Regions from separate parts of the Mesorhizobium sp. WSM1386 genome, predicted to be linked through region 1. Evidence: predicted binding sites of a transcription regulator. Region 1 holds the regulator's gene; the other holds the start of a gene.
What was found. Region 1 encodes LexA, which represses DNA repair genes until DNA is damaged. Its sites were predicted from a motif close to TGTTCNNNNTGTGTTCNG; they were not measured.
Positions count from the first base shown of each region.

Region 1 (15,544 bases):
TCACGCTGGGTGGCGCCTCGGTCGGCGACCACGATTTGACCCATGACGTACTGACCGGCGAAGGCATGACGCTCGGTTTCTGGAAGATCGCCATGCGCCCCGGCAAGCCACTGATGTTCGGCCGGCTCGGCGACATCAGATGCATCGGCCTGCCCGGCAACCCGGTGGCAAGCCTGGTCTGTTCGCAATTGTTCCTGAAGCCGCTTCTGGCAAGGCTTGGCGGCCGCGATCATCGCCAGGACATCCGCCAGGCCCGGCTGGGCGCCGCAATGGCCGCCAATGATCTGCGCCAGGATTATGTGCGGGCGGTGGTCAGGGAAGACGACAGCGGGCTGGTGGCAACCCCATTCAGCATCCAGGATTCTTCGATGCTGCGGATGCTGGCCGACGCCAACGGGCTTGTCGTGCGCGCCCCCTTCGCCCCCGCATGCACTGCCGGTGACACCTGCAACGTGCTGATGCTACGCTGAAGAATAGCCATATAAGCTGCTGATATAGGTCCAAAAAGATCTCGGCTATTCCGAGATCAAGAGCCGCGTCAGCGGATGCGCCGGATCGGCAAGCCCATCGACGATATCGAAATGATGCCGATCTGGTTCGACCACGGCGCTGGTCGTGGCGCCAAGGCCGGTCCAGATGTTGGCCAGCAACGCATTCTGGCGCAGGAATTCGGAACGCTCGCCGCCGCCGGCCCAGCAGGTGATGCGAGCGCCATCCATGGGCCGCAGCAGCGCCGGGCTTTCAGTCAGCGCCTCGCGCTCGTCGATTGCCAGCGCCTCGTTCATGCCGGTACGCATCAGCGGACGCAAATCATGCAGGCCCGAAATCGAAACGACATGGCGTACGCGCCTTGCCACATCGGCGGCCAGCGGCATGGTCGTGGTCACCATTCGGGTGGCAAGATGGCCGCCGGCCGAATGGCCGGTCAGCATCAGCGGTCCTTCGACCATAGCCGCTGCCTTGCCGATCGCCGCGCCGATCTCGCTGACGATGCCGGCGATGCGTATGTCCGGGCACAGCGTGTAGGACGGCATCGCCACGGCGAAGCCGCTGCTGACCGCGCCCTTGGCGAGGTGCGACCAGCCGCTCTTTTCGGACTCCAGCCAGTAACCGCCATGGATGAACACCACGAGCCCCCTGGGAGCGGCATCGGGCAGGAAAAGATCGAACCGGTTGCGCGGTCTATCGCCATAGGCGATATCGAACCTTGCGCGACCCTGCGCCGACAGCGCATCACGAAACGCTTGCGCCGGCTTCGCCCACGCGGCGGGCCACCGGTCGCTACCGGCGATATTCGCGCCGTTGGCGTAGGCATTGTTCCAATCGGCAATGCGATGTTCGATCATCGGCACCCTCCCCCGAAGCGGCATCGTTTCAGCGCTAGCAATGGCGGCCACCATGCCACGCGTCAATGCTCCAGCGCAAAACATTTTAGGCTTGAAACAAATTTCGACTGGTGCGATCCTGCCTCCGGAACAGTCGGCAAAATGGGAGGTCTGCTGTGCTGCCCATCTGCGGATGTTCATCCTTTCTGGATGGCATGATCGAGCAATCGGCGGCACGAAACCTCCACGAAAGACAGGAACGACAGATTAACCGCCTTCGGCCTCATGCCTCGCGCATTGGCCAGGCAGCACATAGGATAGCGGCGAGATGCTGGGGCCTTCAGCGCATATCGACACGTTCACGCGCGATCACCTGCCGCCGCCGGAACAATGGCCCGATATCCTGCTCGACGGTTTTGATTATCCTGAACACCTCAATGCCGGTGTCGAACTGACCGACAGGCTGGTGCAGAAGGGACTTGGTGACCACACCGCCCTGATCGGCAACGGCCGCCGCCGCACCTACAAGGAGCTGTCCGACTGGACGAACAGGCTCGCCCATGCGCTGGTCGAGAATTATGGCGTCAAGCCGGGCAATCGGGTGCTGATCCGCTCCGCCAACAACCCTGCAATGGTCGCCTGCTGGCTGGCCGCCACAAAGGTCGGCGCCGTGGTCGTCAACACCATGCCGATGCTGCGCGCCGGCGAGCTCTCCAAGATCGTCGACAAGGCCGAGGTCACCACCGCGCTCTGCGACACCAGGCTGATGGACGAGATGACCGCCTGCGCCAAGGACAGCGCGTTCCTGAAACAGGTCATCGGCTTCGACGGCACCGCCAACCATGATGCCGAGCTCGATCGCGCCGCGCTCGACAAGCCGGTGACCTTCACCGCCGTCAACACCGGCCGCGACGATGTCGCCCTGCTCGGCTTCACCTCGGGCACGACAGGCGTGCCGAAGGCGACGATGCATTTCCACCGCGATCTCCTGATCATCGCCGACGCCTATGCCCGCGAAATCCTGCAGGTGACGCCGGACGATATTTTTGTCGGCTCGCCGCCACTCGCCTTCACCTTCGGCCTTGGCGGGCTTGCCATCTTTCCCCTGCGCTTCGGCGCGGCGGCGACGCTGCTGGAGCAGGCGACGCCGCCCAACATGATCCACATCATCGAAACCTACAAAGCGACTATCTCCTTCACCGCGCCGACTGCCTACCGCGCGATGCTGAAGGCCATGGACGAAGGGGCGGACCTGTCGTCGCTGCGTGTCGCCGTGTCGGCCGGCGAGACATTGCCGGCTCCGGTCTTCGAGGAGTGGACGAAGAAGACCGGCAAGCCGATCCTCGACGGCATCGGCGCCACCGAAATGCTGCACATCTTCATCTCCAACCGCTTCGACGACATGAAGCCTGCATCGACCGGCAAACCGGTCGGCGGCTACGAGGCCCGCATCGTCGACGACGAGATGCGTGAAGTGCCGCGCGGCGCGACCGGACGGCTTGCGGTACGTGGACCGACCGGCTGCCGCTACATGGCCGATGACAGGCAGAAGGACTATGTCCGCGACGGCTGGAACCTTACCGGCGATACGTTCACCCAGGACGAAGACGGTTTCTTCCATTTCGCCGCCCGCTCCGACGACATGATCGTCAGCGCCGGCTACAACATCGCCGGACCGGAGGTCGAGGCGGCGCTGTTGTCGCATCCCGATGTCGCCGAATGCGCTGTCATTGGCGCCGGCGATGCCGAGCGCGGCCAGATCGTCGAGGCGCATGTCGTGCTGGTGCAAGGCGTGGCGCCGGACGCGTTGACCGTCAAGCGCCTGCAGGACCACGTCAAGGCCACCATCGCACCTTACAAATACCCGCGATCGGTGAAATTCATCACCGCGCTGCCCAAGACCCAGACCGGGAAGATCCAGCGCTTCCGGCTGCGCACGGAGACCGTCAATTGAGCGAGCCCTACGATCCAGCGTCCGAAGGCGCCCAGATGTCGTTCAAGGAACGCATGTCCTACAGCGACTATCTGCAACTGGAGAAAGTGCTGGAGGCGCAGACGCCGCTGTCGTCGGCGCATGACGAGATGCTGTTCATCATCCAGCACCAGACATCCGAGCTCTGGATGAAGCTCGCTTTGCACGAAATCGGTGCCGCGATCCGTTCCATCCGTGCCGACCGGCTCGAGCCCAGCTTCAAAATGCTGTCGCGCGTCGCACGCATCTTCGAGCAGTTGAACAATGCCTGGGACGTGCTGCGCACGATGACACCCAGCGAATACACCGAGTTCCGCGATGCGCTCGGCCAGTCCTCGGGCTTCCAGTCCTGGCAATATCGCGCCATCGAGTTCATGGCCGGCAACCGCAACCTTGCAATGCTCGGGCCCCACAAGCACCGTCCGGACCTCAGCGGCAAGCTGGAGGCGATCCTGGCGGAACCGTCACTCTATGACGAAGCGTTGCTGCTTCTGGCGCGTAACGGTTTCGACATCGGCGCCGACGCCGGGCGGACCGACTGGCGCGAAACCCGGACCGAGAATGAGGCGGTCCTGGTCGCATGGCAGACCGTCTATCGCGACCCGCAGCGCTACTGGATGTTTTACGAACTGGCCGAAAAGCTGGTCGATTTCGAAGACTATTTCCGCCGCTGGCGCTTCAACCATGTCACCACGGTCGAGCGCATCATCGGCCTGAAACGCGGCACCGGCGGCACGTCGGGCGCCTCCTATCTCAAGAAGATGCTGGAGGTCGTGCTGTTCCCGGAACTCTGGACGGTCCGCACCCGGCTCTAGTTTCTCAAGTCACCGCCGTCTTGACCGCAAATCGCGCATCTTTCCAAGCTTCAGAGCGCAAGATGTCCTCCAGCACTTCGACCGCCTGCCAGACGTCTCTGTAGCCGACATAGAGCGGCGTGAAGCCGAAGCGGATAGTCGACGGCGCGCGGAAGTCTCCGATCACGCCGCGCTCGATCAAGGCCCGCATCACCTGGTAGCCATGCGGATGCATGAAGGAAATCTGGCTGCCGCGCTGATTGCCGTCCCGCGGGCTCTCCAGTTCGAGGCCATAGGCACCGCATCTTGCTTCGACGAGCTGGATGAAAAGATCGGTCAGCGCAATGCTCTTCGTGCGCACCGCTGTCATGTCGACATCGTCCCAGATATCCAGCGCCCCTTTCAGCGCCCGCATCGAAAGCACGGGCTGCGTGCCGCACAGGAAGCGCCGGATGCCGCTGCCGGCGGCAAAACCCTGTTCGAAGGCAAACGGCCGCGCATGGCCCCACCAGCCGCTCAGCGGCTGGTGGACATCGCCGTGATGACGCTTTGCGGCATAGATGAAGGCCGGAGCGCCCGGACCGCCATTGAGATATTTGTAGGTGCAGCCGATGGCGAAATCGGCATTGGCGCTGTCGAGCTCGACCGGCAAGGCGCCGGCGGTGTGGCAGAGATCCCAGACGATCAGCGCGCCGGCTTGATGGGCCTTACGTGTCAGCGCGGCCATGTCACGCAACTGGCCGGATTTGTAATTGACGTGGTTGACCAGGATGACCGCGACGCGCTCATCGATCAGCTCTTCGATATCAGGCGCATCGACGCCTTCGAGCCGCAGCACGGTACCCGGCCGAGTCGAGGCGACGCCTTCGGCCATATAGAGATCGGTCGGAAAGCTGTCGCCCTCGGCGACGATGACTGACCGGTCCGGCCGCATGCCGAGTGCGGCATGCAGCACCTTGTAGATGTTGATCGAAGTCGTGTCGCAGACCACCGTCTGGCCCGGGGCGGCGCCAATCAGCCGGCCGAGCTGGTCGCCAAGCGCGACCGGCATGTCGAACCAGCCCGCGGTGTTCCAAGCACGAATGAGGTCCTGCGCCCACTCTTGCGTCGCGGCCTTCTGCAGCTCGTTGAAAACCGCAGGCGCCGCTGCTCCCAGCGAATTGCCGTCGAGGTAGATCACACCCTCCGGCAATGTGAACCGGTCGCGCATGGCGCGTAGCGGATCCGCCGCATCCATGGCTTCGACGGCCTTGAGGTCGAGCGTTGCGTTCATGATTGGTGATGTCCTCGATTATTCACGAATGGCTTCGCGAGCCGGCGCGGGTCCCCGGCTGCGCTTGAGGCTTGGCAGAGCAAGCATGGCGAGCACGAACAGGCCCGTGGCAAGCTTCAAATCGGGAGGCGGCATGCCGGCGGCAAGGCAGAACGACACCAGTTGGTAGTAGATGATCGCGCCGGCAAAGGGCGCCAGCAGCTGGCGCCAGACCGTCTGCTTGCCGACAACCGCCTCGCCGATCATCAGCGCGGCCAGTCCGTTGATGAGGATGCCCAGCCCCATATTGACGTCGGCGAAACCCTGCGACTGCACCATCAGCGCGCCGCTTGACGCCGAAAACGCGCTCGCCAGCCCGACGCCGCCGATGGTCGCCGCCCAGACATTGATGCCTTGCGCCTCGGCCATATCAGGATTGGCGCCCACGGCGCGCACCGCGGTCCCTTTCTCGGTCCTGAAGAACATGTAGAGCGCCACGAAGACGACGAGCGCCAGAAGACCGGCAACGACGATCTTGCTGGCCGGAAAACCCGGCCGCGCGAACGGTACCCAGTCGAACACCGCGGGCGAACCGAAGACGGAGAGATTGGACTTCCCCATGATGCGAAGATTGATGCTGTAGAGCATCGTCATCATCAGGATACCGGCAAGCAGCGTGTGGATACGGAAGCGCAGATGGATGAAGGCGGTGCAGCAGCCCGCCGCGAAACCCACGATGAATGCGACCAGGATGCCGGTCACCGGCGCTGCTCCGGCAGCCAAAAGCACGCCGCAGACGCAGCCGCCCAGCGGAAACGCGCCTTCGCTGGTGAGATCGGGAAAATTCAGCATGCGAAACGGGATCATGATGCCGAGCACGACAAAGGCCAGGATCAGGCTTTGCGCCAGGGTGACCGGCATGATCGCGATGAAGCTGGAGAGAACTTCCTCAATAAAGCCCATGGGGATCAGCTCGCCAACAACATGCGGTCGGTCTTGACGGAAAAATGGCCGATCAGATCGATAACCGTGACCCTAGCCTTTTCCTCGCCGGTGACTTCCAGCAGGACCCGGCCCGCGTCGAGCATGATCACCCGGCTGCCATAGTCGACGGCGTGCTGCATGTTGTGGGTCACCATCAGTGTGGTCAGCTTCAGCGCGCTGACGGCGCGCACCGTCGCCTGCATGACGATCTCGGCCGTACGCGGGTCGAGCGCCGCGGTATGTTCGTCGAGCAGTAATAAATCAGGTGATCCGCCGACCGCCATGATCAGCGACAGGGACTGCCTCTGTCCGCCCGAGAGCAGGTCCACGCGCGTGTCGAGGCGATTTTCAAGACCGAGGCCCAATATCGACAGCCGCTCCTTGTAGGAGGCGAGCCGTGTGGCGTTCAGCCCTTGCCGCAAGGTGCGCTTGTGGCTGCGCAGATCGGCAAGCAGCATGTTCTCCGCCACCGTCATGCTGGCGGCGGTGCCGCGCATCGGATCCTGGAAGACCCGCGCCAATTTGGCGGCGCGCTTGTGCACCGGCATGTTTGTCACATCGGCGCCGTTGATCAGGATCTTGCCGGAATCGAGGATCAGAGCTCCGGAAATGGCGTTGAGCATGCTGCTCTTGCCGGCTCCGTTGGAGCCGATGACGATGCCGAACTCGCCAGTCGCCAATGACAGGCTGAGGCTGTCCAGCGCGATCTTTTCGTCGGCCTGGCCCCTGTAGAATACTTTGCGCGCGGATCGGATCTCGAGCATCGTTCCTCCCTGACCTGAAGGGTGACGGCGCCCCCGCCGTCACCCTTCAGTCCCGATATCAGTCGACGATGCAGCCGCAATCGGCCATCGAAGCCGGTATCTCGATGCCGAACGCGGCCATCGCCTTGCGGGAAATCGTTGCCATGTGATCCGTGTAGGCCGGGCGCGATGGCGCGATCGTTTTCGGATCCTTGCCCTTGAGGATCTCGGCGGCGATGTTGCCGGCGTTGACGCCGACCTGCGTGTAATTGACCGCGAAGCTTGCCGGTACGGTGCCGTTGCGGACCGCGCTGTCATCGGAGTTGACGACCGGGATGCCGGCCTGGCGAGCGGCCGCGGAGACGGCGGCGATCGCCGGCTGGATCAGGTTCGAAGCCGGGCCGTAGATGACGTCGGCCTTGCCGGCGAGCGAGGCGATGCGCTGCTGGATGTCATTGACGTTGTCGATGCCGACCTCCACGACCTCGAAACCGGCCGCGGGCGCCGCCGCCTTGATCTTTTCGACCAGGGCAACGTCATTGGCCTCGCCTGGATTGTACGGCACGCCGAAGCGCTTGGCGTTCGGCAACAGCTTCTTGGTGAAGGCCATTACGGCGGCGACATCCTGCAGGTCGCTGGCGCCGGTCATGCCTTCGTCTCCCGCGTCCCACGACGGTACCAGCTTGGCCGCCACCGGATCGGTGACCGCGGCAAAGACGATCGGAATGCCGGAGCCCGCGAGTGCCTTCTTGGCGATCTGCGAGACCGGCGTGGTGATGGTGTAGATCAGCTTGGGCTGCTCGGCCTGCAGCTTGGCGATCATCTGCGGCACCAGCGATGCATCGAAATTAGTATGGCTCTCCGTGTAGACGACGTCCTTGCCCTCGACGAAGCCATTGTCCGTCAGCGCCTTCTTGAAGCCGGCTATGGCGGCGTTCAATTGCGGATGCTCGCCGAAATTGGCGATGCCGATACGGATCTGATCGGCCGCGGCGCTGCCGGCGCTGACCATCAATGCACCGGCCAGGGCCAATCCCGACAGCCAAGCGGACTTCGACTTCAACATCATTTCCTCCCAGATTTGATCAGCGCCGCTTCGGGGCACCTCCAGCGATCATGGTCAGTCCATCGGCGCATGTCAAACATTATATATAATTCTTGCCATCACTCGCCATCATATATAATTTCTCCAATGGCAGAGAACGAATGGATCGCGATGCAGGACCAGAAGAACTCCACCAAGACGGAAGCTGCTTACCAGCTTCTGCGGCGCGATATCCTCACCACCCGTCTCATGCCGGGCGCCCCGCTCAAGCTCAGCGCCCTGCGCGGCACCTATGGAGTTGGCTGGACGCCGCTGCGCGAAGCGTTGTCGCGCCTCGAAGCCGAACGCCTGGTCACCGCCATCAGCAATCGCGGCTTTGCGGTCGCCCCCGTGTCCCGCGCCGAACTTGAGGATCTGGCGCGCGCGAGGATGGTCGTCGAGATACCGCTCTTCCAGGAATCGATGGAGAACGGCGGCCGGAAATGGGAAGACGCGGTTGTCACCGCGCACTACCGGCTCGCCCGCTGCAAGACCGCGGTGGACGATCCCTCGGATGCCGCCGTCGACCAGTGGGACGAGAACCACGAGGCTTTTCACGCGGCGCTGCTGAGTGCCGCGACGTCCAGCTGGCTGTTGCGGTTTCGCTCGACGATCTCGGACCAGCTGCGCCGGCATCATCGCTTTCTTGGGCTGGCGCCGACATTGCGAGCCGCGGCCGGCCTCAAGGATGGCTACGAAGAGGCCATGAACGCGCTGCGCGGGGCGATGGCGATCGAGCACCACACGGCGATCATGGAAGCCGCCCTGGACCTCGACGTCGAGCGGGCAAAAGCGCTGATGACGGCCCACATCGGCTATACGCTGCACGTCTATGTCCACAGCGAGGACGGCGACGCGAACAAGGACGTCGCGCGCGCCGGCAGCTTGAAAGCGGTTGCCGGATGATTCGGCACCTCCTCATCGTCCGACGCTCGACGAGATTGCAGAAGCCGCGATCGGTACCTGCTTCCAAACCGGCGATTGTTGGCGTTTTGATTTCGTTTCGTTCACGGCAGGCAAGCCGATCGCAGGCGCGAAAATCGGCCTCGCCAGGGTCTGCCGTCGGCTGATGCCGAGCCATGTCGCAAGACTGGCCGCAGGCTATTAACCAAGACATTTCAATGCGGGCGACGGGCGGCAACGGGCGAAAATCCCCGATTTCCGGCCTGTCCGGCCCTGCAAATGATTACGGCCCTCTTACCAAATTCACTAAACTTTAAACGGTTGCAGAACACAACTGGAACAGATAGTGTTTGTTCTGGGTTTGTTTTTTCGATTCTGGATCAGAACCATTCTGGATCAAAACCTTGTCCAGATGCCTTGGGGGCCGCCATGCTGACACGCAAGCAACATGAACTCTTGATGTTCATTCATGAACGGCTCAAGGAAAGCGGTATTCCGCCCTCCTTCGACGAGATGAAAGAGGCGCTCGACCTCGCCTCCAAATCAGGGATCCATCGCTTGATCACGGCGCTGGAGGAACGCGGCTTCATTCGCCGGCTGCCCAACCGGGCGCGTGCGCTGGAAGTGCTGCGGCTGCCCGATTCGATCGCGCCGGGCCTCAACGCGGCGAAGAAATTCTCTCCAAGTGTCATCCAGGGAAGTCTCGGCCAAGGCGGTCTCGGTCAGGGCAGCCTCGGCCGCCAGATCAAGCCGGCACCGTCGCGCTTTGCCGCTGCCGGCAACGACGACGATGCGGTTCCAGCGGTGTCCATCCCGGTCATGGGTCGCATCGCTGCCGGTGTGCCCATCGATGCCATCCAGCATCAGACGCATACCATCTCGGTGCCGCCGGACATGATCATGGGCGGCGAGCACTATGCGCTGGAGGTCAAGGGCGACTCGATGATCGAGGCCGGCATCTTCGATGGCGACACGGTCATTATCCGCAACGCCGATACGGCGAGCCCGGGCGAGATCGTCGTGGCCTTGGTCGACGAGGAGGAAGCGACCCTGAAGCGGTTCCGCCGCAAGGGTGCCTCGATTGCGCTTGAAGCCGCCAATCCGGCCTACGAGACGCGCATCTTCGGGCCGGACAGGGTCAAGGTGCAGGGCAAGCTCGTCGGGCTGATCAGGCGCTACTGAGCCGGCACGGCACTTGGCTTGTCAGGTTTGCGATAGGGCTGCAGGCCCCTCGCCTCGCGCGAAAATTTTCGCTGCGCGTGCCAGGGCCGATACGGGCTGTCCACCGCGAAGCTGATGGTTGGCGGACCGGTGGCCGATTGGCGGTCGAAGAAGATGGCCGCGCTGCCCTTGCGGGCGAGCTGCCGTTTGGTGACGACGAGAACCAGCGGATTGTGGCAGGCGTCGTAGGCCGTTGCGTCATTGACGATGATCAGGTCGGCGAAGCCACAGGCCTTCCAGGTATCCTTGCGGTCTTCGACATGCGCTATGATCGCACCGGACGGGTGCCTGGCGAGACAGACACCGTCGGTGCAATAGAACGGCGCTCCCGGCGGCAGGCTGACGGCATCGGCAATATCGAATTGTCCATCCGCCTTGTCGAACATCTCCGGCAGGATAATGGTTTCGGATCTCAGCGCGCGTTTCCAGTTGTCGACGGTGAATTCGTTCGGCCGGGCCCGGCTGACCGCGAGTTCGCCACCGCCGATCGGCAGCGCGACCAGCCGCGCGTCTTCCGAGACCAGCACATCCGGCGTGCGCGTGTCGGACACCACCAGCAAGCCGGCGAGCGCGAATGGAAGCGCTGCAAGCCGCAGCCACGTCGTCGCCATCGTCGCGATGACCAGGGCAATTGCCACCAGCAGAACGGATTGCTGTGAGATGAGCCCGACCGCATCGACCGGAGAGCGTTCCGATATCCACGCCGAAATGGCGATCATCGCGGTCAGGCCCTTGCCCATCAAGTAAAGGGATGGCGCATCCAGGCCGAACGGCATCAGCAGCGCGCTGGCAACGGCCAGGAACATCACGACTGAGACGATCGGCATGACGGCCAGATTGGCGAACAGGCTGAGCGGCGACACCCGCTGGAAATGCCAGATGGCAAACAGCGCCGTGGCGCTGCCGGCGATGATGGAGGTCATGGCCAATCCGCCTGTCGCCAGCAGGAATTTTCGCGTCAGGAAGCCGGGCAAGGAGCGCTTCGGCGGCGGTGGCCTCGTTTTTCCCGCCCGGTGATCCGCCCAGCCGGCATAGGCGCCAACCAGGGCCGCGGTCGCGGCGAACGACATCTGGAAGCTCGGTCCGACCACCTCATGCGGGGAAACCAGGATGACGGCGATCGCCGAGATCGCCAGATTGCGCATGGTCAGCGCCGCGCGATCGAACAGGACGGCAATCAGCATCACCGCCAGCATGATGAAGCTGCGCTCGGCGGCGACGACGACGCCGGAGATGACGAGATAGGCGGCGATCGACAACAGTGCGGCCGCGGCCGCGTATTTCTTCACCGGCCGGCGCGCGGAAAAGTCCGGGAACAGCGCGAAGGCGCCGCGCAGGAGCCCCATGATGGTGCCGGCGACCAGCGCCATGTGCAGTCCCGATATGGAGATGATGTGATAGATGCCGGTGCGCCGCATCGCTTCGTTGATTTCGTCGGGGATGCCGGCGCGCACGCCGACGATCAACGCCGCCGCGATCTCGCCTTCTGCGCCGCCGACGCTGCCCCTGATATGGTCGGCAATGGCTTCGCGGGCGTTCTGTATCGCTGATGAAAGGCGGGCCGACAGCGGCATGCCAGCGTCGTCGGCTGCAACGACTTTTGGATTGCCGAGAAAGAACCCGCTGCCACCGATGCCGGCGAAATAGCTGTCGAAGGAGAAATCATAGCTGTCCGGCCGCACCGGACCGGTCGGCGGCAACAGCTTGGCATAGCCGGTAATAAGGGAGCCGGCGGTCATTTCCGGCGGTATCTTGCGTGCCGAAAGCCGGACCCTTTCCGGCGCGTAGCGCAGTTTCGGCCGGGCGGTCGACGTCACGTCGATGGTAAGCCGGATGCGGCCGGTCTCCATCTCTTCGATCGAGACCACGCGGCCGCTCAGTTGCGTCGAGATTTCCGAGCCCAGCATCTGGGTTCCCGTGCGCCACGTCTCGACCTTGGCGGCGAGCAAGCCAAGCGCGCACAGCAATGCCGCCGTCAGGAACAGATGGGTTTTCGGCCACGAGCGCGAGACAATCGCCAGGAAGCCCATGAGGGCCACCACCGCGACAGGTCTGGCAAAATCCGGTTCGGCCGCCAGCGAAAAATAGCCGATCGCGCCGATTGCAAGGCAAACCGGCACCAGCAGGAAGCCCATGCCGCGGTCAAGCTCCAGCTCCGCCGCCGCAGTGATGCCGTTGCGCAGGCGCGGCAATGACAGCCGGCCGAGTTGCCGGCGCACACGCACGATCCTGCCGGCCGGCGACGGAATTGGCGCGGGGATATCCGGTGCGGGCTGGTTGCCGGAACCCGGCACGAGAGGCGATTGCGTCGGCAGCGAGGCCGGCAGCGGCATCGCAAACAGGGACCGCTCGCTGACGCCAACAATGGCGTCCTCGCCCTGATCCGAGCCCCGGCTTCGTCCAGCCATTGGGTCTGCCCCTTGCACCCCTGACGCCCTATGCTACATGAACGCGCGACGCGCGAAAGTCCGCGCACCCACACCCGCCCCAGACGCTTCCCGAGAGTTCCATGTCCGACAAGGTCGTCACCCGTTTTGCCCCCTCGCCCACCGGCTACCTGCACATAGGCGGCGCGCGCACGGCGCTGTTCAACTGGCTGTACGCAAAGCACACCGCCGGCACGATGCTGCTGCGCATCGAGGACACCGATCGCGAGCGTTCGACCGAGGCGGCGACGGCGGCGATCCTGGACGGCCTCACCTGGCTCGGTCTGAGCTGGGATGGCGAGGCGGTTTCGCAGTTCGAGCGCGCGCCGCGCCACCGCGAGGTGGCCGAGGAGCTGGTGCGCCTGGGCAAGGCCTATTACAGCTACGAGACTCCCGCCGAGCTCGAGGCGATGCGCGAGGCGGCGCGCGCCAAGGGCCTGCCGCCGCGCTACAACGGCCAGTGGCGCGATCGTGATCCGTCCGAGGCACCGCCCGGCGTCAAGGGCGCCATCCGTGTCAAGGCGCCGACCGAGGGCGAGACCGTGGTGCACGACCGCGTGCAGGGCGAGGTGCGCTTCCCCAACAAGGATCTCGACGACTTCATCATCCTGCGCTCCGACGGCAACCCGACCTACATGCATGCCGTCGTCGTTGACGACCACGACATGGGCATCACCCACATCATCCGTGGCGACGACCACCTGACCAATGCCGCCCGCCAGACCGTGATCTACAACGCCATGGGTTGGGATGTGCCGTCGATGTCGCACATCCCGCTGATCCATGGCGCCGATGGTGCCAAGCTGTCGAAGCGGCACGGCGCGCTTGGCGTCGAAGCCTACCGCGCCATGGGCTACCTGCCAGAGGCACTGCTCAACTATCTGGCGCGCCTGGGCTGGAGCCATGGCGACGACGAGATCATGTCGATCAAGGACATGGTGTCCTGGTTCGACATAGGCGACGTCAACAAGGGCGCGGCCCGTTTCGATTTCGCCAAGCTGGAGGCGATCAACGGCGCCCATATGCGCCGCATGGCCGATGCCGAACTCTTGGACATCTTCATCGCCACCTTGCCCTACCTCGAGGGTGGCCCGGCGATGGCCGCGCGCCTCGACGACCGCAACAAGGCGCAACTGCTGGCAGCGCTTCCCGGCTTGAAGGAGCGCGCCAAGACGCTGGTCGAGCTCGTCGACGGCGCCGCCTTCCTGTTTGCCACGCGGCCGCTGCCGATCGACGACAAGGCGGCACTCCTGCTCAACGACGATGCCCGCAAGATCCTGCGCGGCGCTCACGAAGCTTTGAACGCGCTGTCGGGCGACTGGACGGCCGCGGCCGCGGAGGCCGCGATCCGCGACTACGCGCTGGCCGGTGGCCACAAGCTTGGCGCCGTGGCGCAGCCTCTGCGGGCCGCCCTGACTGGCAAAAGCACCTCGCCAGGCGTGTTCGATGTGCTTGCCGTGCTGGGGCGCGAGGAGAGCCTGGCGCGCATAGCCGATCAAATCGATTAGGAGCAAACTGGCCCAAGAAGATTGGCATTGAAAGGCGGGTTTCGCAGTGCAACATTAGGCCCTGGCCCAATCTGGCACGCACCCTCCTGAAATGCGGTGGCGAATACGCGCATTGCGGTGATTTCGACGTGTCGCTCTGCAGAAATTTGCCTTCGCCGGCATGAGGAAACGAGAAGGAGTTTGCAATGACCGAAGCTGCGACAAAACTGGAATTTGGCGGCAAGACCCAAGAGGCCACGGCAAAGCTGGAATTCGGCGGCAAGACTCATGAGTTCAAGGTGCGAAGCGGTTCCGTCGGGCCCGACGTCATCGACATCGCTTCGCTCTACAGCACCACCGGTGCCTTCACCTACGATCCGGGCTTCACCTCGACGGCGAGCTGCGAGTCGGAGATCACCTTCATCGATGGCGATGCCGGCATTCTCCTGCACCGCGGCTATCCGATCGACCAGTTGGCCGAACACGGCGATTTCCTCGAAGTCTGCTATCTCCTGCTCTACGGCGAACTGCCGACCAAGGCGCAGAAGGACGATTTCGATTACCGCGTAACGCGCCACACCATGGTGCACGAGCAGATGTCGCGCTTCTTCACCGGCTTCCGCCGCGATGCGCACCCGATGGCGGTGATGTGCGGTGTGGTCGGCGCGCTGTCGGCCTTCTATCACGATTCCACCGACATCTCCGACCCGTACCAGCGCATGGTTGCCTCCATGCGGCTGATCGCCAAGATGCCGACGATCGCGGCCATGGCCTACAAGTACCACATCGGCCAGCCCTTCATTTACCCGAAGAACGATCTCGGTTTCGCGGCCAACTTCCTGCATATGTGCTTCGCCGTGCCGTGCGAGGAATACAAGATCAACCCGGTGCTGGCACGCGCCATGGAGCGCATCTTCATCCTGCATGCCGATCACGAGCAGAACGCCTCGACCTCGACCGTTCGCCTCGCCGGCTCTTCGGGCGCCAACCCGTTCGCCTGCATCGCCGCCGGCATCGCTTGCCTGTGGGGTCCGGCCCATGGCGGCGCCAACGAAGCGGCGCTCAACATGCTGGGCGAGATCGGCCATGTCGATCACATCCCGGAATTCATCGCCCGCGCCAAGGACAAGGACGATCCGTTCCGGCTGATGGGCTTCGGCCACCGCGTCTACAAGAACTACGATCCGCGCGCCAAGATCATGCAGAAGACGGCGCATGAGGTTCTGGGCGAACTCGGCATCAAGGACGATCCGCTGCTCGACATCGCCATGGAGCTGGAAAAGATCGCGCTGACCGATTCCTACTTCATCGAGAAGAAGCTCTACCCGAACGTCGACTTCTACTCCGGCATCA
Region 1 covers NZ_CM148373.1:4,008,669-4,024,212, reverse strand. The annotation lists gene AC0NIH_RS19715 (molybdopterin molybdotransferase MoeA) at 1-470, shown strand, start outside; gene AC0NIH_RS19710 (alpha/beta hydrolase) at 516-1,346, opposite strand; gene AC0NIH_RS19705 (AMP-binding protein) at 1,654-3,279, shown strand; gene kynA (tryptophan 2,3-dioxygenase) at 3,276-4,112, shown strand; gene kynU (kynureninase) at 4,117-5,364, opposite strand; gene AC0NIH_RS19690 (ABC transporter permease) at 5,383-6,306, opposite strand; gene AC0NIH_RS19685 (ABC transporter ATP-binding protein) at 6,312-7,091, opposite strand; gene AC0NIH_RS19680 (ABC transporter substrate-binding protein) at 7,150-8,136, opposite strand; gene AC0NIH_RS19675 (GntR family transcriptional regulator) at 8,263-9,060, shown strand; gene lexA (transcriptional repressor LexA) at 9,487-10,239, shown strand; gene AC0NIH_RS19665 (ComEC/Rec2 family competence protein) at 10,233-12,686, opposite strand; gene gltX (glutamate--tRNA ligase) at 12,788-14,212, shown strand; gene gltA (citrate synthase) at 14,398-15,544, shown strand, end outside.

Region 2 (15,544 bases), 1.5 Mb from region 1:
CTTCACCGTCACCAGTCACATCATCGTCACCTTCGGCCTCGCCGCATTGGTGATCGGAACCGTGGTGGTCTACGGCTTCATGAAGCATGGCCTCGGTTTCCTGAAACTGTTCGTGCCGCATGGTGTGCCGGTGTTCCTGTTGCCGCTGGTGGTGTTGATCGAGGTCATTTCCTTCGTATCGCGCCCGGTCAGCCTCTCGGTTCGTCTGTTCGCCAACATGTTGGCGGGCCACATCACGCTCAAGGTGTTCTCCGGCTTCGTCGTCAGCCTCTCCGCGCTCGGCGCGGTCGGTGTCGCGGGCTCGGTCCTGCCGCTGGCCATGGCGGTGGCGCTGACGGCGCTTGAATTGCTGGTCGCCTTCCTGCAGGCCTACGTCTTCGCGGTGTTGACCTGCATGTATCTCAACGACGCCCTGCATCCCGGGCACTAAGGCCCCAAGAGTTTCCGGTCCAAGGTTTCCAACATTGGCGCCGGATGGAAATCGCAACGGAATTTCAGATCCAAAGGAGTTGAACAAATGGACGCAGAAGCAGCAAAGTACATCGGCGCCGGCATCGCTTGCCTGGGCATGGGTGGCGCGGGCATTGGCCTGGGCAACATCTTCGGCAGCTACCTCTCGGGCGCACTGCGCAACCCGTCGGCTGCCGATGGCCAGTTCGGCCGCCTGATCTTCGGCTTCGCCGTGACCGAAGCTCTGGGCATCTTCTCGCTTCTCATCGCGCTTCTGGCCCTGTTCGGCTGAGAGCACTGGGAAGATTGGACAGGCCGGCCGCGCAAGCGGCGGGCCTGATATCTGGGGATAGCCCATGTTCGTGACATCTGCCTTCGCGCAAGAGTCCGCGCCATCAGCCGATACCAGCCACGCTGCGACGGAAGGCGACACGCATTCCGGCACCAGCGTGCCTGCGGAAGCGCACGGCACATTTCCGCCGTTCGATCCTGCGACCTTCCCGTCGCAGCTTCTGTGGCTGGCGATCACTTTTGGGCTGTTCTACCTCTTCCTGAAGCGGGTCGTGGTGCCGCGCGTCGGCGGCATCATCGATGTCCGCAACGACCGCATCAGCCAGGATCTCGACCAGGCCGCCAAGTTGAAGGGCGAGGCCGACGCCGCCGTTGCTGCTTACGAGCAGGAACTGGCGGAAGCCAAGAAGAACGCCAACTCGATCGGCCAGCAGGCCGCCGATGCGGCCAAGGCGGAAGCCGACACCGCGCGCAAGAAGATCGAGGCCGCGCTCGACGAGAAGCTCGGCGAGGCCGAGGCGCGCATTTCTTCCATCAAGGCCAACGCCATGAAGGAAGTCGGCAGCATCGCCGAGGACACCGCTTCGGCGATCGTCGAAGCATTGGTCGGCGGCAAGGCCAGCAAGGCCGAGATCGCGGCCGCGGTCAAATCCGTGGCCCGGTAAGGAGCGCATCATGGACGCTACATCTCTCGCGACGCTCTGGGCAACGATAGCCCTTGTCATCTTCCTGGCCATCGCCGTCTACATCAAGGTGCCCCGCCTGATCGCCAAGGCGCTCGATGCCCGCGCCATGCGCATCAGCAGCGAACTCGACGAGGCACGCAAGCTGCGTGAGGAAGCCCAGCAACTGCTCGGCCAATATCAGCGCAAGCGCAAGGAAGCCGAGCAGGAGGCAGCCGATATCGTCGCGGCCGCCAAGCGCGAGGCCGATCTGCTCGCCGCCGAAGCGCACAAGAAGACCGAAGACTATGTTACCAGGCGCACCGCGCTGGCCGAGCAGAAGATTGGCCAGGCCGAGCGTGACGCCATCAGCGAAGTCCGCGCCAGCGCCGTCGACATTGCCGTCGAGGCCGCCCGCGCGCTGCTCGCCGCCAAGGTCGACGTCAAGGCCGGAGCCGATCTGTTCAAGGCTTCGCTGGCGGACGTGAAGGCAAAGCTCAACTAGACTTTAGCGAACGCAGTCCAATCAAAGCCGCTTGGGAAACCTGGCGGCTTTTTTGTTGTGCGTCGATGCCAACGCTGCCGATCTCCCCCCTCGTGGGGGAGATGCCCGGCAGGGCAGAGGGGGGCGTGAAGGAACGCCAGCAGTTCGATTTTCATCGGTTGCGTCGGGTGCGAATTATCCGGGGAACCTGGGCGCAACTGGCTGATAGGCTGGCGGGACAGCGCCCCCCTCTGTCCTGCCGGACATCTCCCCCTCAAGGGGGGAGATCAGCTACCGTCGCGGGCGCTCAATCCAACCCGTCGAAGCTCTCTTCTTCAACCACCTCGGCGCCACCAAGCCTGAACGGAGAAAACGACACGCGATGCAGGCGCGCGACCGGGCCGTGCGCCTCGATGGCCGTGCGGTGCCGGGCCGTGGCGTAACCCATGTGCACCTCGAATCCGTAGCGGTCGTTATGGCTGCCGCAACGGCACATCATGCGGTCGCGCATGACCTTGGCGACGATGGAGGCAGCGGCGATCGATTGCGAGCGTTGGTCACCCTTGATCAATGCGCGGCCCTCGCACGGCAACCCCGGCGGCACGTCGCGTCCGTCGGCAAGCGCGAGCTTAGGCCGAACCGACAGCCCGACCAGCGCGCGTCGCATCGCCTCAAGGCTCGCCTTGAGGATATTGCTGCCATCGATGCCCTCGGCACTGATCGAGGCCATCGAGATCGCCTGCGCGGAGCCCAGAATGCGCAGGAACAATGCCTCGCGCTGCAAATGGCTGAGCCGTTTGGAATCATCGAGGCCTTCGGGAATGTTGGCTGGGTCGAGCACCACCGCCGCAGCGACCACCGGCCCGGCCAGCGGGCCACGGCCAGCCTCGTCCATCCCTGCCACTGGCCACAGGCCATCGGCCATCGCCTTTGTCTCGAAGGAGAAATCGGGTTTCTCGACAATTTCGAAGAGAAGCGGAGAATCGGAACGCGCGCGAGCCATGTTGCGGCGAGGTTCGCATCGGTTCCGATTCTCCGCAAGTCCCTCCGGGTCGGGTGGGGCGCCGGACCGGGAGGGCACCGTCTGCTGGCCGGGGCAGGCCGGACGGGATTTCACAAGCGAAAAAGGAAGATCAAAGCAGCATCAACTGCTCCTGGTCCTTTCCGGCTGCAACGAACTGGTCGGTTCGCAGCGTGCGCCGTTCGGCATTGAGGCCGAGCCGCTTGGCGGTGATCTCGAAGCGCCGGCCGATCTGCCAGGCATAGGGTCCGGCGCCCTTCATGCGCTTGCCCCATTCCGAATCGTAGTCCTTGCCGTCGCGCATCGAGCGGATCAGCGACATCACGTGGCGATAGCGGTCGGGATAGTGGCGCAGCAGCCAGTCCTTGAAGATCGGGCTGACCTCCAGCGGCAGGCGCAGCACGACATAACCCGCCTCGCGCGCGCCGGCGGCACTCGCCGAATCGAGGATCCGTTCCATCTCCTGGTCAGTCAGGCCGGGGATGATCGGCGCCACCATGACCGAAGCCGGAATGCCGGCATCGGAAAGCTGCCTGATCGCTTCCAGCCGCTTGGTCGGCGTCGATGCGCGCGGCTCCATCGTGCGCGCCAGCATGCGGTCGAGCGTCGTCACCGACAGGGCCACCTTGGCGAGCCCCCGCTCGGCCATGCGCGACAGGATATCGATGTCGCGCGTCACCAAAGCGGATTTGGTGACGATGCCGACCGGATGGCCGCGCGCCTCCAGCACTTCCAGGATCTCGCGCATGATCCGGTACTGCTTCTCGATCGGCTGGTAGGGATCGGTGTTGGTGCCGATGGCGATGGTGCGCGGCTGGTAGCCGTCCTTCGACAGCTCCTTGTCGAGCAGCCGCGCCGCGTCCGGCTTGGCGAACAGCTTGGATTCGAAATCCAGGCCCGGCGACAGGCCCATGAACGAATGGGTCGGCCGCGCGAAGCAATAGACGCAGCCATGTTCGCAGCCGCGATAGGGGTTGATCGAGCGGTCGAAGGAGATGTCGGGCGATTCGTTGCGGGTGATGATGGTGCGCGGCTTTTCCACCTGCACCTCGGTCTTGAACGGCGGCAGTTCCTCCAGCGAACTCCAGCCATCATCGAAGACATGCCGAGTGACCGGCTCGAACCGGCCGGACGGATTGATGCCCGCCGACCGGCCGCGGTTGCGATCCGGACGGATACGCATGCCACTCTGCTCGATCATCGCATTGGCCATCTCGGCGCGTCCTGCTCCGAAAGCCGCAATGTCGGCGCGCATGATCGGTTCCATCTTGGCCCGCTCCCAGGGACTGTCCATGTTGTGTCGAATCGCTCTGCTCATGAAATTATTCCTATTTCCTTGATGAGAACAAAGCAAGAACTTTCTATGGTGCGCTGCAAAAACTGGCGTCGCGTCCGCCTTTCCGCTATTCGGCTGATGATGCTCAGTGTTCTCATCGAAACCCGCAATGACGAGGAGGCTCTCGCCCGCACGCTCGGTTCGCTGATTGGCGGCGCCGTCGAGGGCGTGGTGCGCGAGGTCGTCGTCTGCGATATCGGTTCCACCGACCAGACGCACCATGTCGCCGAACATGCCGGCTGCCATTATGTGGCGAGCGGCGGTGTTGCCGCCGGCATCAGGCAGGCCAAGGGCGACTGGCTGTTGCTGCTGGAGCCGGGCGCCAGGCTGGTGGATGGCTGGACCGAAGCGGTCGTCGCCCACACGGCCCGGCAAACGATGGCGGCGCGGTTCTCGCGCTCACGCGGCAGCCGTGTGCCGTTCCTGGCGCGGGTGTTTTCGGGAAATCGCGCGCTGGCCGACGGACTGGTGATCAGCAAGCGGCAGGCAGCGTCCTTGTCGAAGCACGCCGGCAGTGCCGAGGCGCTTGCACGCGGCCTGGCGACAAAGAAGCTCGACGCCGAGATCTGGGTAGCGCCGGCGAAGCGGGAATCGCGCAAGTGATTCTTTTGCAGCTGCTGTCTACGTCAGGGGCAGGCATAATCGCCGCGCCCCCAAACATCAGCTGACCCTGCTGGTCGGCCATCCCGCCATGGAGGTCCTGGACGTCTATGGCGAGCAAAGCCCGGTGACGCTGACCGGCGAAGCTGGCCTCGGCTTCGTCGAGGACCCGTCGGCTTGCACATGGGCACCGTGCCGGCGCGCACGCCGCGGCTGATGACGGAAGTCGACATCGGCGTATCCGCGCCTTCGCGCCGGCGGTTTCACGGCGAACCGGTCATCCGCTGAAAGCGGACAGGATCTCCACAGGCATCCAGCGTGCCTGTCGCCGGGCAATGCGGCCTTGCCTGCTCTCGGCATCATAGTCCATGGCGGCTGGCTCGCGGCTGAACCGCAGCCGGTCGTCCAGGGCATTGACGATGACGATCGCCCTTGAATCCCCACCGTCGGTGGTGACCGCCGCGACATAGACGCCGCAGTCCCGGCAGATCAAATAGTCGGCGGTGCGCAATCCGAACCGGTATCTGTGCAACCGGGCGTCGTCCTCGACCGAGACGATCAATTGGCCGTTCGGATCGGCAACGGCGCGCGAGCCATGTTTGATGCAAAACGCGCATTGGCAAGCACGGACTTCGATTTGCGACGGGTCGAGCTCGGTTGAAAATTGAAGGCGTATGTTGCCGCAATGGCATCCGCCGGCGTGCACAGTCATCGCTTCCGCCTCGTCGTCAACGGCAAGGGCCGCCGCCACGAAGGGTACTTCCTCCGGCATCGGGTTTGGAATGGTCTTTCGAAGGCGAGGGCAGCCTTTTGCCTGGCAAACGCGACGTGAAACCAGCGCCTGGCCTCGGCTTTACGGAGCTGATTTGCCGCGCCGCAGGTGCTCGTCGAGGCGCGGCATGATCTCGACGAAGTTGCAGGGCATATGCCGGTAGTCGAGCTGCGCCTTCAAGATGCCGTCCCATGCGTCCTTGCAGGCGCCGGGCGAACCCGGCAGTACGAAGACGAAAGTGGCATTGACGACGCCGCCGGTCGCCCGGCTCTGGATCGTCGAGGTGCCGATCTTGTCGTAGGAGATGCGGTGGAACACTTCCGAAAAGCCGTCCATGCGCTTTTCGAAGATCGGTTCCAGCGCCTCCGGCGTCACGTCACGCCCGGTAAAGCCCGTTCCACCGGTGGTGATGACGACGTCGATCGCCGCGTCCTTCGACCAGCCGAGCACCTTGTCGCGGATCTTGTCGCGGTCGTCGGTGACGATGTCGCGGGCGGCCAGGATGTGGCCGGCCTCGGTGATGCGGTCGGCCAGCGTCTGTCCGGATTTGTCGTCGGCGAGGCTGCGTGTGTCGGAAACGGTCAGCACCGCGACACGCACCGGAACGAAGGAACGGCTCTCGTCAGTTCTGGCCATCAGCGCCCTCCGATGCGATGCTGCGCGTCGCCGCGACGAACCAGTCGGGCTGGCGGCCGCGGATCTCGGCCGCTGCGCGCTTGGCGACATTGCCGGTCTCGAACAGGCCGAAGCACGTCGCGCCCGAACCGGACATGCGTGAAAAACCCGATCCAGCCTTATCGAGCCATGAAAGCGCCCGGCCTATGGCGGGCTGTATCGCCAGCGCCGCCGGTTGGAGATCGTTGCGGGTGAGTTCCAGCCAGTTGCGCAGGCTGTGAAAATCGATGCCGCGCGGCAACGGCGGCAACGGCTCGTTGTCGCGGCGGGAAAGCGCTGCGAAGACATCCGCCGTCGAGACCGGCATGCCCGGATTGACCAGCACCAGCCCCAGCGCCGAGACGTCCGGCACCATCGATAGCTCGTCACCAATGCCGCGCGCGACCAGCGGCCTGGCCGCCAGGCACATCGGCACATCGGCGCCAAGCGAAAGACCGATCCGCGCCAGCCCGGCGCCATCGATGTCCAGACCCCATGCCTGCGCCAGGCCGCGCAATACCGCCGCCGCGTCGCTGGATCCGCCGCCGACACCGGAGGCGACGGGCAGGTTCTTTTCAAGCTTGATGGCGACAGGCGGGGTCTTGTGCGGTCCGGCCTCTCCTCGCAGCGCATCGCGCGCCTTCAACACCAGATTGCCGGCGTCGAGGGGAACCTCCGGCGCATAGCGCCCGGACACGGTGAAATCGTCGCTGTCGGCGAGCGCGACCTCGACCCGGTCGCCAAAACGCGTGAACACCGCCAGGCTTTCGATCAGGTGATAGCCGTCGGCGCGCCTTCCCGTGACATGCAGCGCCAGGTTGATCTTGGCGGGCGCATGCCAGGTACGCGAACCGATGTCGGTGTCCACGGCGTCAGTCGTTTGGGAGATGATGCTCAGTCCTTGGCCAGCCGGTATTCGCCGGTCTTGGGATCCTTGACCAGCGTTCCCATCGCGCCGTTGGCCGCCTGCTTTTCGGTGCGCCGCACCTTGGCCGTCACGCGCTCGGCTTCGCGCACGAATGTGCGGTAGCCGAAATAGGCGGCGACGCCAACGACGGTGAAGAAAATGATCTGCGGCATGTCAAAACTCCTCCCACGCTGGGCCGGCGAAGGCGGCCGGTCGGGTCGGTTAATGCATGTCGCCCAAAAATGTGTTCGGCTTTGGCAAAACGACAGGCACGAGACTTCAAGGCACCTATGCTAGACGGTTTTACGCGGTTTTCAAAGCCCGAACCGAGCCCACAACGCGCGCTCTTCCGCCGCATCGATCACCCCGCTGGCAGCGGCGGCGGCGATATCGGGCGCGGAAAAGCCCTGGCTCGAGCCGAACAGGCCGAAGCGGCCGAGGAAGCCGCGCGGCGCGGTGATCAGCCTGAGCTGGGTCTTCGCCCCGAACCGGGTCTTGAGCACCGTGCGCATGTCGCTGAGCGCGTCGACAAGGCCAAGCTCCAGGCCCTTCTTGCCGGTCCAGAACAGGCCGGTGAACAGGTCCGGATCGTCCTTCAGCTTGGTGCCTCGCCGCTCCTTGACCAGATCGATGAAGGTCTCGTGCACCTCGAGCTGCAGTGCCTTCAGCCGTTCGACGTCCTCCTTCTTCTCCGGCTTGAACGGATCGAGCACCGCCTTGTTCTGTCCGGCGGTGTGGACACGCCGCTCGACGCCGATCTTCTTCATCAGCTCCGGAAAACCGAACGAGGCCGAGACCACGCCGATGGAACCGACGATCGAGGACGGATCGGCGAAAATCTCGTCGCCGGCGACCGCGATCATGTAGCCGCCCGAAGCCGCCACATCCTCGACGAAGACCAGCACCTTTTTGTTCTTTTCGGTCGCCAGGTCGCGGATGCGCTTGAAGATCAGCCGCGACTGCACCGGTGAGCCGCCAGGCGAATTGATCGAGATGGCGACAGCGGGCGCTTCGAAGGAGAACGCCTTCTCGATCAGGCCGGCAGTGGAGGCAAGCGACAGGCTCGGCCGGAACGGACCGCCGCCGGCCATGATGGTGCCGTGCAGCCGGATGACCGGAATGGTGACGACGGTGGAGCGCCAGGATTTCGGCAGCAGGCGGTTGAAAAGACGTTTCACGTGGGTGGGCTCTCCGGTCGATGGGTTGCAGGCATGTAGGGATTCCCCGGCCAACGGCAATGTGGTGGCCAGGAATAGCTCAATCTCCGAACAGCGAGGCGAGACCGTTGGTGATCATTTCGCTGCGCTCGTCGGGACCATTGCCCGATAGCGAGTGAAGCATCAGCGGCGGGCGGATGGCAAGCTTCCCCCGCGCCCCGAGCGCTGCCCGAACGACGACGCGGATCGCCGCCGCGTCGGGGCGAGGATGGACGGCCAGCATCTCGGCATCGCCGAAACGGCCTGACATCGCATCGAGGATGGCACCGAGCTGCTCGGGCCGCGCAATGACCGCGAGCCCCCCGCGCGGCCTGACCACCGCCGCCGCACTTCTGATCCAGCTTTCGAACAGCCCGTCCTCCATGACATGGGCTTCCTTCCTCAGGGGGGCGGGTGTCGCCCGGTCCCGGGGGGCATTGAAGGGCGGGTTCATGATGACGAAGTCGAAATCATTGTCGGCGAGGCCGGACGCCGCCCGTGCCCGGCCCGACATCGTCACATCGGCGACAAGCACCGACGCGCGATCGCTGAGATGCGCATTGCCGGGATGGGCAAGGGTGGCCGCCGCGAAGGCCGCCATTTCCGGCGCGCGCTCGACAAGCACGGCCGCCGCACCCGGACAGCGCGACAGCACGGCGAGGCCCGCAGCTCCCGCTCCAGCGCCGAAATCGGCGAGGCGTCCGCCAAAGGAGGATGGCACGGATGCCGCCAGCATCATTGCATCCATGCCGGCGCGATGGCCGCCATGCTTGGGCTGCACGAGCCAGAACCGGCCGCGATGGAAGGCGTCGACCGTGTGGGCCGGTGTGTCCGGACCAAGGGTGTCAAGGGCAGGGGCGGCTGGGGCTGCCGACATTATTTTCCGCGTATCTCGTTGGCGATGCCGGCATCGGTCAGGATGCGCCGTGCCGCGTCGGCCTTTTCGGCGTCGACCATGACGCGCCGCGGCAGGATGCCGAGCGAGCCGTCGAGCACGCTCATGTTCTGGTCGGCGACGAAACAGCCGATGCCGGCATCGCGCATCAGCGATTCGACAAAGGAGATGATGACGGCGTCGTTGGTGCGGATCAGCTCTATCATCGGGCGAAACTCTCAGTTTGCGGCGCCGATGTAAACGGCCACGCGGATTCCATGGCACACTCCGGCTCGGTGTCGGCCCAATCGGTATCGGTTGACAGCCTGTCATCGACGCCGCGCCAATTCGCCACTTGCCGTGGCCGTATCCGCCGCCCTAGAGTCCATACGGGACTAAGGGTGCCGTCGCACGCGTTATACCAAGACGGGAGTGATTGTCGTGGGTGTCGTTCTCAACATCGAAAATGGGAAGCGGGAACCCGCGTCCATCAAGGATCTCATCGACCTGACGGCAGCCGACATGGGGCGCGTCAACGAATTGATCCTGTCCAAGGCCGGCTCCGACGTCGAGATGATCCCGGAGGTCGCCAACCATCTGATCTCGTCCGGCGGCAAGCGGCTGAGGCCGATGCTGACGCTCGCAGCCGCCCAGATGTTCGGCTATTGCGGCGAGGGCCACGTCAAGCTCGCCACCTCTGTCGAATTCATGCACACCGCCACGCTGCTCCATGACGACGTCGTCGACGAGAGCGGCATGCGCCGCGGCAAGAAAACCGCCCGCATGATCTGGGGCAACCAGGCGAGCGTGCTGGTCGGCGATTTCCTGCTCGGCCAGGCCTTCCGCATGATGGTCGATGTCGGCTCGCTGGAAGCCCTCGACATCCTGTCCAGCGCAGCCTCGATTATCGCCGAGGGCGAGGTCATGCAGCTTGCCGCCGCCAAGAATCTCGAAACCACCGAGGATGAGCATTTCGCCGTCATCAAGGCCAAGACCGCTGCCCTGTTTTCGGCCGCTGCCGAGGTCGGTCCCGTCATCGCCCAGGCAACCCGCAACGACCGTGCGGCCCTGCGCTCCTACGGCATGAATCTCGGCCTTGCCTTCCAGCTGATCGACGATGCGCTCGATTACGGCGGCACCAGCAAGGACCTCGGCAAGAATGTCGGCGACGATTTTCGCGAGGGCAAGGTAACCCTGCCGGTCATCCTCGCCTACCGGCGCGGCAGCAAGGCCGAACGCACCTTCTGGAAGCGCGCCATCGAGGACAATGTCGTCGATGACGCCGGCCTCGAAAAGGCGATCGGCCTGATGACCCGCCACGGCGCCATTGCCGACACGATCGGACGCGCCCGCCATTTCGGCGAGATCGCCCGTGATGCCCTGGCGCCGCTGGAAGAGACGCCGCAGAAGTCGGCGCTGATCGACGTCATCGATTTCTGCATCAGCCGGGTGAATTGAGCGACAGTCTTTCACGGAATTCCCTCTGGCTCGTGCCTGAGGGGGAGAATCTGTGAAAGCCGTTCCCGCCGTCTCGACAAACCGCCCCGTCGCAAATTATCTATAAAACATGGCAAAGGGCACGGACGACACCATCGCGGTGCGCATCGGCAAGGCGTTGGCGGACCGCATCATCTCCGGCGCGATCGAGCCGGGGGCAAGGCTTCGGCAGGATCATATCGCCGAGGAATTCAACACCAGCCATGTTCCCGTGCGTGAGGCTTTCCGCCGCCTGGAGGCGCAAGGGCTGGCCGTCAGCGAGCCGCGCCGAGGGGTGCGCGTAGCGGCTTTCGATCTCGGCGAGGTCAAGGAAGTCGCCGAAATGCGAGCCGCTCTCGAAGTGCTGGCGCTGCGCCATGCCGCGCCGCATCTGACGTCGGCCATTCTCGATCTCGCCGAGGAAGCGACAAAGGCAGGCGACAAATCCCGCGACGTAAGGTCGTGGGAAGAAGCCAACCGTGCCTTTCACCGGCTGATCCTGGCGCCATGCGGCATGCCGCGCCTGCTCGCCACCGTCGACGACCTGCACGCCGCCAGTGCCCGTTTTCTGTTCGCGGCATGGCGCTCGGAGTGGGAGACGCGGACCGATCAGGACCACAGGGCGATATTGGCCGCCTTGCGGCAGGGAAACACCGAATCCGCCGCCGCGACGCTCGGGCGGCATGTCCAATGGATTGGCCGCAAGCCGGTCAGGACGGCCTCCGGCGCGACGCGCGAAGCCTTTGCCATCGTCGGCTGAAGCACGTCGCCCAACGGGCCCCGGTTTGGTGAACGACATGCATAAAGACAAACAGGCCTGAAGCACGCCGCGGCATGCTTTTGGCTGCCTTTGCACAGCGAAGGCTTGCTATCCCCGAGGAAATGTGGATTCGATAATAGATCGAAAACAGAAATTATCTATAATTTCAATCGGTCGAAGGAATTCTCATGACAGACATCGCGTTCGCGTCCCGCAAGCCGTCTTTCAGCCCGCTCCGGCTCCAGGATTGCTCGCTCGCCTGGCAGGTCGGAGCCGTCGTGCTCGGCACGCTGTTCCTGGCGCTGTCCTCCTACATCCAAGTGCCGATGGTGCCTGTGCCCGTGACCATGCAGACCTTCGCCGTGACGCTTATTGGTGCGCTCTACGGCTGGCGGCTCGGTGCGATCACCATTGCCGCCTGGCTGGTCGAAGGCGCGGCCGGCTTCCCGGTTCTGGCCGGAGGGGCTGCCGGGCTGCAGCATTTCGTTGGGCCGACTGGCGGCTATCTCTTTGCTTTTCCGGTCACCGGCGCGCTTGTCGGCTGGCTGGCCGAACGCGGCTGGAACGGCAACAGGGTGGTGCTCGCCTTCGCCGCCATGCTGCTCGGCAACCTTGCATGTCTGGTGCTCGGAACGGCATGGCTCGCTATCATGATCGGCACCGAACAGGCCATCACATTCGGCTTCCTGCCGTTCATCGTTGGTGGCTTGCTCAAATCGGCGCTCGGTGCCGCGACGCTCATGGCGCTTCGCGGCAAGACCAAGCCCGCCAATCCGTGACGATCAGCCAATCCGTGACGATAAGACTGCGCGCCCATCACCTCCTTTGCCTGCTCACCTATGTGGGCAAGGGATACAGCCCCGCTTTCACCGCCAACTATGACGGGATCGCGGAGCGCCTGAGCCGGGGCGAGGACATCCTCTTCGTCTCCGGACCGGACGACATCTGCGCCCCGTTGCTCGACGAACCCGAGCCGCACTGCCTGCGCGACAGCGCGTCCGCACGCGACCAACTGGCCGCGCGGGACCTCGAGGATCTGCTGGCCCGGCCGATCCACGCCGGCGCCCGTCTCGATCTCGACGCTGCCACGCTGGTACGGATGCGGCAGGCATTTTCGACCGGCCTCGTGCGCAAGGCGTGCGAAGGCTGCGAATGGAGCGAGCTGTGCAGCACCGTTGCGGCCGGCAATTATCGCGATGCGCGGCTGCAGCGGTCCGCCGAGACGGAAAACTGTCCTTTCTAGCCATGGTTTGTTAATCGGGTGACCCGATTGTGAATTTCAGGCGGATTGAAGCGCGACCCCAAAAAGGACATGCTTTGCCCGGAAAGATCGAGTCTACGCCGATTCCGCTGATGCGGTGACGGCGCGTGGCTGAAAGGGATACGATGCAGCAAGGACGTGCGCGCTGGCTGACAAGGCTGGCAATTGTGACGGGCATGGCGCTCTCGGCTTTGCCGGCCTATGCCAAGCAATCCACCGAGCCGGTCAAGATCTCGTCATTCTCTGGCGCCTATCTGGCGGCCCGGATCGCCGAAGGCGACAACGACCTCGACAGCGCCATCGCCTACTACAAGCAAGCCCTGGCCTTCAATCCAAGCGACACCGCGCTGCAGCAGAGCCTGATGCTGTCGCTGATCGCGCAAGGCCGCTTCGATGAATCGCTGGTCTATGCCGACAAGCTCAAGGAAGTGCCCGACGTCGAGCGTTTCTCGCGCCTGGCGCTGGCGGTCGATTCCTTCCACAAGAAGGACTTCACCAAGGCGCAGTACTGGCTCAAGCTGTCGCTGGAATCCGATCTTGATCGGCTGATCTCGGGCGTCATGTCCGGCTGGGCCGAACAAGGTGCCGGCCAGCCCGCCGACGCAATGGCCGCGATCGACAAATTGCAGGGGCCGGACTGGTTCGGCCTGTTCAAGTCCTTCCACCGCGCGCTGATCGCCGATGCCTCCAACATGCCCGAGAAGGCCGAGGCGATCTACGCCGCGACGATGCAGGATACGGCCGCCGGCGGCGCGGCTCCCGAAACCTGGATGCGCAACGCACAGGCCTATGCCTCGTTCCTGGCCCGCAAGGGCGACAAGGACAAGGCGATATCGGTGCTCGATCAGGCCGAGGCGTTCTCGCCCGGCAAGCTGGAAATCGTCACACTGCGCGACAAGATCGCCAAGGGTGACAAGATTGCGCCCTTCGTTTCCGGCCCGTCCGACGGTGCTTCCGAAATCCTGCTTGATCTCGCCACCGCACTCAACCGTGGCGGCGGCGAGCCGTTCGTGCGCCTCTATTTGCAATATGCCCTGGCTCTGAGGCCTGACAGCGACGCGGCTCTGGTGCAACTCGCCGCCGTCGCCGAGCAGTTGAAGGACGGCGAGGGCGCCATCGCGCTCTATCGGCGCATCCCCGACTCTTCGCCGCTGAAGCAGCTTTCGGACCTGCAGCTTGGCCTCAACCTTGCCGATCTCGACCGTCATGACGAGGCGATCACGCATCTCAAGGCCTTCGTCGACGCCCATCCCAACGACATGCGCGCCTATCTGGCACTCGGCGGGGTCTATTCCTCGAAGGAGGATTTCCGCTCGGCCGCCAACATCTACGACAAGGCCGTCGACGCGCTGAAGACGCCGACCGCAGCCAATTGGAACATCTTCTACCAGCGCGGGATCGCCTATGAGCGCCTGAAGGAATGGCCGAAAGCCGAGCCGAACTTCCGCAAGGCGCTGGAATTGCAGCCGGACCAGCCGCAAGTCCTGAACTATCTCGGCTATTCCTGGGTCGACATGAACACCAACCTCAAGGAAGGCCTGGCGATGATCCAGAAGGCCGTCGATCTGAGGCCGAGTGACGGTTACATCGTCGATTCGCTGGGCTGGGCCTATTTCCGCCTCGGCAGGTTCGATGACGCGGTGCGCGAAATGGAACGCGCCGTGTCGCTGAAGCCGGAAGATCCGGTTCTCAACGACCATTTGGGCGACGCCTACTGGCGCGTCGGCCGCAAGCTGGAAGCCACCTTCCAGTGGAACCAGGCCCGCGACCTGAAGCCGGACCCGGATGTCCTGGCCACCTTGCAGCAGAAGCTGATGAAGGGCCTGCCGCCGATCGAATCCAACACGGCGCAGGAAACCCCGAAGGTGAAGCCAGAGCCGGTTCCCGCCCCGAAAGGGTGACGTCGACCATCTTGATTGCGAGAGGGCTCCGATTTGGAGCCCTTTTTCATTTGCAGCGACGCGCTTTAAAACAGCTTCCGGTAGACGACGAAGCCGGAGCGCTCGCCAACCTTGTCGTAGAGCTTCATTGCCGTGTGGTTGGTCTCATGCGTCAGCCAGTATACCCGACCCGAGCCGGCGGCCTGGGCGCGCTCATAAACGCCTTCGATCAGGGCCCGGCCGATGCCTTTTCCCCGCGAGGCCTCCGTGGTGAAAAGATCCTGCAGATAGCAGTTCGGCGCGATCGCTATGGTGCTGCGGTGAAAAAGATAATGCACGAGGCCGAAAAGCTGCCCGTCGCTTTCGGCAACCAGCGCATGGACCGGCTCATAGGCGTCGAAGAAACGCGACCACGTCATCGCGGTGATATCGGTCGCCAGTGCCGTTTCGCCTGACCGGCCATAGAATGCGTTGTAACCATCCCACAATGGCAGCCATCGGTCGAAATCCTGGCGTGTGACCGGGCGGACTATGATGGAACTGGGCATGGCTGGGACCTGTCGTGGATGTGAGGGGTCGAACAGATCGCAGCTTCTCGAGGCCGACAATGGGCCAGCACCCGGCAAAGTTCTCAACATCGCGCGGTACATCCAGGACAGCCCAGCCTCGATCCGCCTTGCTTGACGCTTCGCCGCCGTGTCTCTAGGACGTGGCGCTAAGCTAGCCTTTGCTGTCGAGGCCACCCGTGACGATTGAAATGCCTGCCCATATGCATCCCAGCCGCTCCTTCCAGGGGCTGATCCTGACCTTGCACAATTACTGGGCGGCCTATGGTTGCGTCATCCTCCAGCCCTATGACATGGAGGTCGGCGCCGGTACCTTTCACCCGGCAACGACGCTGCGCGCGCTCGGCCCCCGGG
Region 2 covers NZ_CM148373.1:5,554,343-5,569,886, reverse strand. The annotation lists gene AC0NIH_RS27415 (F0F1 ATP synthase subunit A) at 1-430, shown strand, start outside; gene AC0NIH_RS27410 (F0F1 ATP synthase subunit C) at 518-742, shown strand; gene AC0NIH_RS27405 (F0F1 ATP synthase subunit B) at 807-1,406, shown strand; gene AC0NIH_RS27400 (F0F1 ATP synthase subunit B) at 1,417-1,908, shown strand; gene AC0NIH_RS27395 (ribonuclease HII) at 2,195-2,890, opposite strand; gene AC0NIH_RS27390 (PA0069 family radical SAM protein) at 3,021-4,175, opposite strand; gene AC0NIH_RS27385 (glycosyltransferase) at 4,326-4,847, shown strand; partial or broken gene AC0NIH_RS27380 (hypothetical protein) at 4,864-5,132, shown strand; gene AC0NIH_RS27375 (GFA family protein) at 5,122-5,595, opposite strand; gene moaB (molybdenum cofactor biosynthesis protein B) at 5,698-6,252, opposite strand; gene AC0NIH_RS27365 (4-(cytidine 5'-diphospho)-2-C-methyl-D-erythritol kinase) at 6,239-7,138, opposite strand; gene AC0NIH_RS27360 (membrane protein) at 7,165-7,350, opposite strand; gene AC0NIH_RS27355 (S49 family peptidase) at 7,492-8,355, opposite strand; gene AC0NIH_RS27350 (tRNA1(Val) (adenine(37)-N6)-methyltransferase) at 8,435-9,250, opposite strand; gene AC0NIH_RS27345 (putative signal transducing protein) at 9,250-9,474, opposite strand; gene AC0NIH_RS27340 (polyprenyl synthetase family protein) at 9,689-10,705, shown strand; gene AC0NIH_RS27335 (GntR family transcriptional regulator) at 10,815-11,483, shown strand; gene AC0NIH_RS27330 (biotin transporter BioY) at 11,672-12,262, shown strand; gene AC0NIH_RS27325 (DUF1284 domain-containing protein) at 12,277-12,726, shown strand; gene AC0NIH_RS27320 (tetratricopeptide repeat protein) at 12,870-14,645, shown strand; gene AC0NIH_RS27315 (GNAT family N-acetyltransferase) at 14,711-15,172, opposite strand; gene AC0NIH_RS27310 (glycine--tRNA ligase subunit alpha) at 15,382-15,544, shown strand, end outside.
Region 2: a site for LexA is predicted at 4,250-4,267, ahead of AC0NIH_RS27390 (PA0069 family radical SAM protein). Genes of this name have one in related genera too.